3 regions of the Bacillus sp. ISL-77 genome follow, and region 3 is predicted to be linked to each of the others. Evidence: riboswitches for the same ligand, from Rfam matches in the RefSeq annotation. Region 3 holds a riboswitch; each other region holds the start of a gene.

The links. A riboswitch is a leader RNA that binds a small molecule or an ion and turns the genes downstream of it on or off. The one in region 3 is predicted to bind glycine.
Region 1: another riboswitch for glycine. It lies ahead of J7E77_RS05385 (amino acid permease); the one in region 3 lies ahead of J7E77_RS07950 (amino acid permease).
Region 2: another riboswitch for glycine. It lies ahead of gcvT (glycine cleavage system aminomethyltransferase GcvT); the one in region 3 lies ahead of J7E77_RS07950 (amino acid permease).

Annotation. Positions count from the first base shown of each region.
Region 1 is NZ_JAGGQY010000013.1:131,955-135,243, forward strand. It holds gene J7E77_RS05385 (amino acid permease) at 1-1,092, opposite strand, end outside; glycine riboswitch at 1,257-1,337, opposite strand; gene J7E77_RS05390 (DUF2935 domain-containing protein) at 1,853-2,665, opposite strand; partial or broken gene J7E77_RS05395 (cell division protein FtsZ) at 2,745-2,891, opposite strand; gene J7E77_RS05400 (MerR family transcriptional regulator) at 3,053-3,289, shown strand, end outside.
Region 2 is NZ_JAGGQY010000017.1:50,700-53,988, reverse strand. It holds gene J7E77_RS06315 (DEAD/DEAH box helicase) at 1-1,344, opposite strand, end outside; glycine riboswitch at 1,522-1,609, shown strand; glycine riboswitch at 1,613-1,692, shown strand; gene gcvT (glycine cleavage system aminomethyltransferase GcvT) at 1,779-2,885, shown strand; gene gcvPA (aminomethyl-transferring glycine dehydrogenase subunit GcvPA) at 2,904-3,289, shown strand, end outside.
Region 3 is NZ_JAGGQY010000020.1:27,092-30,380, forward strand. It holds gene J7E77_RS31400 (glycoside hydrolase family 3 protein) at 1-1,471, shown strand, start outside; glycine riboswitch at 1,631-1,730, shown strand; gene J7E77_RS07950 (amino acid permease) at 2,008-3,289, shown strand, end outside.

The sequences.
Region 1 (3,289 bases), on a different contig from region 3:
AATCGCACTAATCGTTGTCACGATACCAAAGGCTTGTTCTGGAATCAGCTTACTTAAAAGAGCTCCGACGGAAAGAACAAGTGCAGATATAAATAATGCGTTACTCGGTACATGATTTTTATTTAATTTAGCAAAATTCGCTGGTCCCTGTTGATGATTACTTAAATTAAATAATATGCGGCTCGTTGAAAACAATCCACTGTTACAGGCAGACGCAGCTGATGTTAAGACGACAAAATTAATAATTCCTGCAGCAATCGGAATACCAACTAAACTAAACGTTTTTACAAAAGGACTGTTTCCTGCATTCAGTTGCGTCCATGGATTGATGCATAAAAGGATAATAAGGGCTCCCACATAGAAAAACAGTATTCTTAAAGGTATTTTATTTATTGCAGATGGGATATTTTTTTGTGGATTGGATGTTTCGGCTGCTGATACACCTACTAATTCAACACCTACAAATGCAAATACAACCATTTGAAAAGAAAGTAAGAAACCTGATATTCCATTTGGGAAAAGACCACCATGGCTCCATAGATTTTTTACTGTAACCGTTCCTGAATCTGTTTGAAATCCAATAATTAACAAAATGACCCCTATGATGATTAAAGCAAGAATGGTGATCACTTTAATTAAAGCAAACCAAAACTCTAATTCTCCAAATAGCTTTACTGTTAATAAATTTAGTCCCAATAATAGAATTAAACAGACTATAGCAGGCATCCATTGTGGGATATCGAACCAATATTGTACATATACACCAACAGCAATAATATCAGCCATTGCTGTCATAATCCAACAAAACCAATACGTCCATCCAGTTACATAACCAGCCCACGGTCCAATATAATCCTCGGCGAAGTCCGTAAATGATTGATAGCCCTTATTTGATAAAAGAAGCTCTCCTAATGCCCTCATTACAAAAAAACATGCGATACCCACGATTAAGTATGCAATAATGATAGATGGACCTGCTAACTGAATGGCTTTTCCTGAACCTAGGAATAAACCTGTACCAATCGTACCTCCAATCGCAATCAGTTGTACGTGCCGATTTTTTAAATCTCGTTTTAATTCTTGTTGTACCACTTCATTTGCCCCCTCATTAGTAATAATTTCCTTTGTTCACTTTGTGAAGATATGAACAAATGGTTAAACTCCATGAAAAAAGAGATTGGAATTTCTCCAATCTCTTCGGTCATAAGAATAACAAATAATATCCATTACTCTTTTGTCAGAATAACAAATAAAACTCGTACTCTTCTGTCCTTTTGCCTGAGATTGTGAACCCTTCGGCGCCGCAGATTTCCTGCGGTCTCTCCAGAAGCTGCTCCTGCTATAGTTTGATCCATAGCAATCATAGCTTGCTTAGTATTTAATTTATGTAGAAGAACAAATGGTTCAAAATCCCCCGCTAAAAAAAGTTATGCATTATTACTTCTTATCTCACAAACTAAATTATTGTTAAATAATTTCTAATTTTAGTAGTATTCAATCACTTTGTCAATAATTAATTTCGGAGAATCTAGATTAATGGAGAAACAAAAAATGAACCCACTGCAAAGGATTGGGTTCATTTTTATCGCATTCGTGGATTCTGCATCTTTAATCTCCTAGTACCAAAAAATATTGAATATGATTTGCTGATATGGGCGTAATCGCCATAACACGATATCCGATACTCAGTAATTGCGACAAAGTTTCTGCACAATTTTGACGTGGAGGCTCAAACGGAGCATGGAAACTTTTATAAAGATTTATTAATTGATTATTGTTTGTACAGTGAAGCAAGATCACATGTCTACCAGTCCATGCTTGACCGATCATTGGTTGTGGTTGTGTTTCCCTTTTATTTCTCATTAAAATATTCCTTAAGTCGAGGTTTAGCAGGATCACAATTGGGTGAGTCAAGATTTGCCGATTCTGCTAATTTCATAAGATAATAACATTCTTCACGGTACATATGATCCGCCATTAGGGGGGCGAATGTTCCTAATGCTTGCTTACTTAGTCTGAGTTCTTCTATTTCATGTAGAAAATTTTGAAATAATTTTATTTCTAACTGGCTGTCTGAATTCATTTTTAACAAAGCAGGGAACGAGGTCAAATTAGTTCTTAAATATCCTGCTAGTTCAACTGATTTCAGGTAAAAATCTTCAAAGTTCTTCCTAAATGTATTACTTTTCTCAATGAGTTTCTTTTCAACACTATCTAAATTAGAGGAAATTGCCTCTGAATGACCCGCAGCATCTAATAACCATAAAAGATGATGATGTAGTTCATGGTAAACAGGAGGAGCTTCCCCTGCTTTTAGGTGTATTAAAATTCTTAAGTATTCCTCTAATTCATTGACCATATGATTAATAAAGGTTGGCGAAAGGTGAATTTTTATTTTCCCTATCAGATGTTTTCTTAATAAGTCCAATTTAAATTCCCGTAATCTTATAACCTCTGTTTCAGCTTCAATTGTTAATGGCACTAAATCTGAGGAATTTGCACGCTCCAGAAGTTTGTCAAAAACTCGAATAAAAGATGATGCCTTCTCAATTTCCTCTTTTTGAACGGGTGCAAGAGCTTCGAAAATAAGCCTCGAATGATCACCTAATATTTGGAGCCAAAAACGGTGTTCAAATTTTGCTGTTCTCGCAAAGACATCGTTCATGTTTATTCCTCCCAGTAAGAAATCCCCACACTATTTTGATGTTTATTCTTCTTATTTGCTTCTTATGACCAATGACATGCTCAGTGAATCCAGTGGCAAAGACAGTTACGATAATTTCTTCATCTAAGTTTTCGTTAATGACCGAACCAAAGATCATATTTAATTCCTCATGAGAAGCAGAAGCAACTATATCGGCTGCTTCCTGTACTTCAAAAAGACTTAAATTAATTTTCGACTCTCATTCTCACTGAATGATGTCTGACATCCTTACTTTTATAGCCGTATCCTTCCATATAGTGCATTACCTATACTTCATTCAGAAAAAATTCTAATAAAAAAAGGAATTCTCAGCGTTTTATAGAAGTGTTAAATTGGAGGTGTAGTGTTATGACGATAATATATTCACCTAGTGACGTACAGGAATTGCTTGGAATTGATGGTAGTACATTACGGAAGTATGCCATTCTCTTAGAAGGACATGGGTATCAAGTTCAGCGTAATAATAGAGGACATAGAACCTATATAGATAAAGATGTTATCACTCTCCGCAAATTAATCGAATTCAGTAAGCAAGAGGGTATGACGATGGAACGTTCAGCCGAGGCAGTGATGACATGGAACTCT
Region 2 (3,289 bases), on a different contig from region 3:
CAAATCAAAGTTAATTATATGATTACAAAATTGAAGGTTAATACCTTCACCGCCTGCTTCAGTTGCAATAAGGACTTGAGCGTGCTTTTGGAATAATTCTCTCATCCAGTCCTTTTTTCCACGCTTAAAGCCGCCCCGAAAAGGGACAGATGAAATTCCATGCTGTTTTAAATACCATTGGAGGTACATTTGTGTTGCACGGTATTCTGTAAAAATAATCACTTTATCATTTACTTTTTGAATTAATTCTAATGCTTTTTCCGCTTTTGAATTCTTCTGGACAGCTTCGACTTTTGTTATTAAATACTGAATTTGTTCTTCGAAAGCTGGGGTTGGATTTTCCTTTTTTTGCAGCATGTTTTTTAATGTATAAAAAACTGCTTCTCTACTGCTGCATGCCTCACGCTGTAATGTCATTACGGAGAATGAACTTGCCTGTGCCCAATTCCCCTCATTTTTTAATTCAGTAATTGACTCATAAAGATCTTTCTCCTCTTGAGTGCATTCAATCGGAATGGTTTCCACATGCCTTTTCGTCCACTCAATGCCTGTATCTGCCCGCCGGTTCCGAATCATAACCTTGTTTACTAATTCTTTTAAATGCTCATCATCATTTAATGAACGTGCATCTCGTTTGTATTTTTCAAAGAATGTCGTTTCGCTGCCTAAATGTCCTGGTTTTAATAATGAAACCAGATTAAAAATTTCCTCGATACGGTTCTGAATGGGTGTTGCCGTCAATAGTAAACAAAATTTCTTTTTCAGATTTTGGACAAATTCGTAGTTTTTTGTTTTGTTATTTTTAAGTTTATGGGCTTCATCAATGATAATTAGGTCATAGTCCTGCTTGAAAATGATGTCTCGGTGTGGATTCCGTTTGGCCGTATCAATCGACGACACGACGACATCACATTGTTCCCATACATAACTTTTTCTTTGTGAAATGGCTGGAATGAAAAATTTGCTATTCAACTCCATCGACCATTGAGTAACTAACGATGCAGGGACAAGAATTAATACCTTTTTCACCAATCCGCGAATCATATATTCTTTTAGAATAAGCCCGGCCTCAATCGTTTTTCCGAGTCCTACTTCATCGGCAAGGATGGCTTTCCCATTCATGTTTTCAATTACTTGTTTTGCTGTTTCAAGCTGGTGAGGAAGTGGGGTTAGATTGGGTAAATGGCTTGGTGCCAATAAACCCTTGAAATCTGGAATGACGAGATGTTTTTCAACTCCAATTGCTAGTTTAAAAAGTTCCCAATTCCCCCATGGACCATCGTTTTCAATTCTATGTAAAAAATCATCCTTCCAGGAGGAATCAAATTCAATTTCGATCGACATGGTTCCAGCTCCTTTTTGTTCAATTTCCAGCTTTATTCTTTTCTAATAAAGTTATTGCTCAATGTATTATTTTAATGTTAGGATGATAATAGCTTTGAATGTTTTAAATATTTTAATAAAGTAATTTATTTTATAAGTATAATTAGTATGACCAATTTGGATAATATTATAATGCGAATGATTATAAGGGGAGAGACTACTTATGTAGCGCCGAAGGAGCAAGCAGAAATGTGAATCTCTCAGGCAAAAGAACTCTTGTAGGACGCAGCTCTGGAGAGCGCTGCTAGCTTTAAGCAGCCACCAAAGGGGAAAGCCTTTCTAGGTAAACTTTCAGGTGCAAGGACAGAGACCTTCTTACGTTTCATAGGAGGTTTCTGTCCTTTTTTAAATTTTCCAAGGAATAATTTGTGCCAAAGATTGAAGGGGGATTAAGAATGTCTGATTTAAAACGAACTCCACTTTTTGATGTGTATAAAGAATGGGGTGGAAAAACTATTGATTTTGGTGGTTGGGCACTGCCGGTCCAATTCTCTAGCATTAAAGAAGAGCATGAAGCTGTTCGCTCTTGTGCAGGATTATTTGATGTTTCCCATATGGGTGAAGTAGAAGTAAAAGGCACTAATAGCTTAGCATTTTTACAAAAAATGCTGACTAATGACATTTCAAAAGTAAAAAATGGAGGTGCCCAGTACACCGCCATGTGTTATGAAAATGGCGGTACAGTTGATGACCTGCTTGTATATAAAATTGAAGACAATCATTACCTTTTAGTAGTAAACGCATCAAATATTGAAAAAGATTACAAATGGCTTGAAGACCATTTAACTGGTGATGTCTCTTTAGAAAACTTATCGGAAAAAACAGCACAGCTGGCTATCCAGGGACCACTTGCGGAAAAAGTATTGCAAAAGCTTGCGGGAGATAATGATTTAAGCCAAATTGGCTTTTTCAAATTCCAACAAGATGTAATCCTAAATGGGAAAAAGGCACTGGTATCAAGAACTGGTTATACTGGTGAAGATGGCTTTGAAGTGTATTGCGATGCAGAAGATGTTGTGGACCTTTGGAGAGAAATTTTAACTGCAGGTAAAGAAGATGGAGTAATCCCATGTGGATTAGGGTCACGCGACACACTTCGCTTTGAAGCAGTTTTAGCGCTTTATGGTCAAGAACTATCTCCAGAAATTTCACCACTTGAAGCTGGAATTGGCTTCGCTGTGAAATTAAACAAAGAAGATGACTTTATCGGGAAACAAGCGTTAATCCAACAAAAAGAAAAGGGTTTAACAAGAAAATTGGTTGGAATCGAAATGATTGATCGTGGGATTCCACGTCATGGCTACCCTGTTTATAAAGATGATCAGTTAATTGGTGAGGTTACAACTGGAACGCAATCACCCACGTTAAAGAGGAATATTGGTCTTGCCCTAATCAATGCAGAATTTGCGGGTCTTGAATCCGAAGTTGAAGTTGAAATTCGCGGCAAACGTTTAAAAGCTACTGTAGTTCCAACACCTTTTTATAAAAAAGAAAAGAAATAACAGAAGGGAGTTAGGTTTATGAAACATCGCTATTTACCTATGACTGAACAAGATAAGAAGACTATGCTTGAGGCAATTGGTGTTTCCTCTATTGATGAACTGTTTAGCGATATCCCTGAGAAAGTAAGATTTAAGGGTGAGTACAATATAAAAGCGGCAAAGTCTGAAACAGCCTTAATGAAAGAGCTTTTTAAGATGGCAAGTCGGAACGCTGACCTGAAAAGAAACGTATCTTTTATAGGTGCAGGTGTTTATGACCATTACATGCCTGTAATTGTCGACCATGTTATTTCTAGATCAGAATTTTATACAGCTTATACACCTTATCAACCAGAAATTTCACAAGGTGAACTTCAAGCTATCTTTGAATTCCAAACAATGATTTGTGAGTTAACTGGAATGGA
Region 3 (3,289 bases):
TCCTTTAGGTTTAGCGGCAACTCGAGATGCCAGTCTTGTGAAAGACTTTGCGGAAACGGCCGCAAAGGAATGGCGAGCATCGGGTATTCGTAAAGTTTACGGGTATACAGCTGATATCGCCACTGACCCTCTTTGGGCAAGAATTGAAGATACATTTGGAGAGCAGCCAGAACTAGCTTCAAACATGATCTATAACGTAATCAAAGGTTTTCAAGGAGATGAGCTTGGTAAAGACAGTGTGGCAATCACTGTGAAGCATTTCCCTGGCGGTGGAGCACGTGATAACGGCTTAGATCCTCATTTTGTGGAGGGGAAATTCAATCCATATCCAACTGAAGGCAGCTTGCTTAAATATCATATTCCGACCTTTAAGGCAGCTATTGCAGCTGGAGTTTCGTCAGTCATGCCATATTACGCATATCCAAGCAATACGAGCGCTGACCAAGGTTTGCCATGGTATAGTGAGAATCAGCAATTTGAAGAAGTTGGTTTTGCTTTAAACAAAGCGCTCATCACTGACCTCTTACGTGGAGAGCTTGGTTTCAAAGGATATGTCAATTCCGATACGGGTGCTATTGGTAATAATGCATGGGGTGCTGAAGGATTAACACCAGAACAAAAATTTGCGAAAGCAATCGATGCCGGGACAAATATCATTTCTGGTGCATCCGATCCAACACCAATTATTAATGCAGTTAAAAACAGTTTGCTTGATGAGAAAAAAGTGGATGAATCAGTCACTTTCTTACTAACAGAGATGATGAAATTAGGCCTTTTCGAAAACCCTTATGTCGATGGTCAAAATGCGCTTGATGTGGTCAATAATCCTGAATCACAGAAAAAAGCGGATGAAGCACACCGAAAGTCATTAGTTCTATTACGCAATGACAATATCGATGGTAAAAATGTATTACCATTGGGTGATAGTGAAATAAAGGATGTCAAACTATACATTGAGATGTTCCAGGGAGGAAATGCTGCAGCGGCCACCCAGAAATTAAAAGAAACCATAAAAAGGTATGATACTTCTATCACAGTAACGGATAAACTTGAGGAAGCGACTCATGCGTTTGTTTGGGTCCGACCTGTTCAATCGAATTGGGATAATAATCCACGGATAACCATAGGCCCTGAAACAGGAATTACTAATGTTGATAGAATTATTGAGATTCAGAAAAAAGTTCCGACGATTACTGCGATTAACTTCACTAACCCGTGGTTGATTGATCAAATTGAGCCCAATGCTGGAGCGGTAATCAGCACGTTTGGCGTAAAGGCTGAGGCAATCGTAGACGTTATTCGTGGAAAATACAATCCGACAGGGAAACTTCCATTCACCATACCTGCTAACAAAGAAGCGGTAGACAACGAGGTTGGAGATATTCCAGGCTATGTAGAGGATCCTTCCTATGTCTATAAAAATAAAAATGGGGATTCTTACGGATTTGATTTTGGATTAACATATAAATAGGAGTTGAAGACACATGAATACATTAAATTGTAATGGAAAAGTGTCTGTTAACAATGGTTTCTGTATTTCTATAAAATTATAATAATTAATTAAATTCAGAAAATTCATTTGACATCATTCCTTGAATAGACTAGGATTTAATTATATTCATAATTGCGGATGAGTATTGTGGGAGAGACTAAACGCATTGTTTAGCACCGAAGGAGCAAGTCCCAAAAATTGGGCTCAATCTCTCAGGTAAAAGGACCACAATAGGACGCGTCTCTGGAGAGCGCCATGTGCCACCAAAGGAGTTATACTCTCAGGTAAAAGGACAGAGGAAAATGGGGAACGCCTATTTTTCTCTGTCCTTTTTTTGTGGAGAAAAATAGTAATAAACAAAAAAAGGAGGAGGTAAACACAAAACTAATAATTGGAGAGTGCACATCATGATTGTCCTGTTGAGTATAATTTTCAGAAAAATGTAAGCGCTTATTTCTGCCGAATTGACTAATAAAATATTAAACATTCTCAAAAAGAAGAAAGAGGGAATTCATATGCAGGAACAAACATTGTCGAGAGGTTTAAAAAACAGGCACGTTCAACTTATCGCTATTGGCGGGGCTATCGGAACAGGATTATTTCTTGGAGCAGGTAGATCTATTCATTTAGCAGGTCCATCGATTTTATTTGCTTACTTGATTACAGGTGTCATTTGCTTTTTAATCATGCGTGCACTTGGAGAACTGCTTTTATCCAATTTGAAATATCATTCTTTTGTTGACTTTGTTAGAGACTATTTAGGTAATATGGCAGCATTTATTACTGGCTGGACCTACTGGTTTTGCTGGATTTCAATCGCTATGGCCGATTTAACAGCAGTTGGTCTCTATACTCAGTTTTGGTTTCCAAATGTACCACAATGGATGCCAGGATTAATTGCACTAGTCGTTTTGCTAATCATGAACCTTGCAACCGTAAAGCTTTTTGGCGAAATGGAATTCTGGTTCGCATTAATTAAAGTTATTGCGATTCTTGCATTAATTGTTATCGGGATTTTCATGATTATTAAAGGCTTTTCCACAAATTCAGGCGCATCCAGTTTCACGAATCTATGGAGTCACGGCGGCATGTTCCCAAATGGCATAAATGGCTTTATTCTCTCATTCCAGATGGTGGTGTTTGCGTTTGTTGGCATTGAACTTGTAGGACTTACTGCTGGTGAAACAGAAGACCCGGAAAAAGTTATCCCAAAAGCAATCAATAATATTCCTATTCGGGTATTAATTTTCTACATTGGCGCCCTTATTGTCATTATGAGTATTTATCCGTGGAACGCCATCAATCCAGCGAAAAGCCCATTCGTTCAAGTATTCGTGGCGGTTGGTATCGCTGCAGCTGCTGGTATCGTCAATTTTGTCGTTCTAACATCTGCAGCATCGGCATGTAACAGCGCCATTTTCAGTACAAGCCGGATGGTATACTCACTTGCCAGAGATAAAAATGCACCTGTACCATTTGCAAAACTTACTTCTCGTCAGGTACCTTCCAATGCATTGTTCTTTTCCACTGTTGTTATTTTAATTGCCATTGTGTTGAACTATGTAATGCCAGAAGGAGTATTTACGCTGATTACAAGTATTTCTACAGTATGTTTCATCTTTATTTGGGGTATTACTGTCGTCAGTCATTTGAAATACCGCAAAACCAGACCAGATCTAGCGAAAGTGAACAAATTTAAATTGCCGCTTTATCCATTTTCCAATTACTTAATCCTTGCCTTCCTAGCGTTCGTGCTTGTCGTACTTGCACTTGCGGAAGACACTCGTGTTGCCTTAT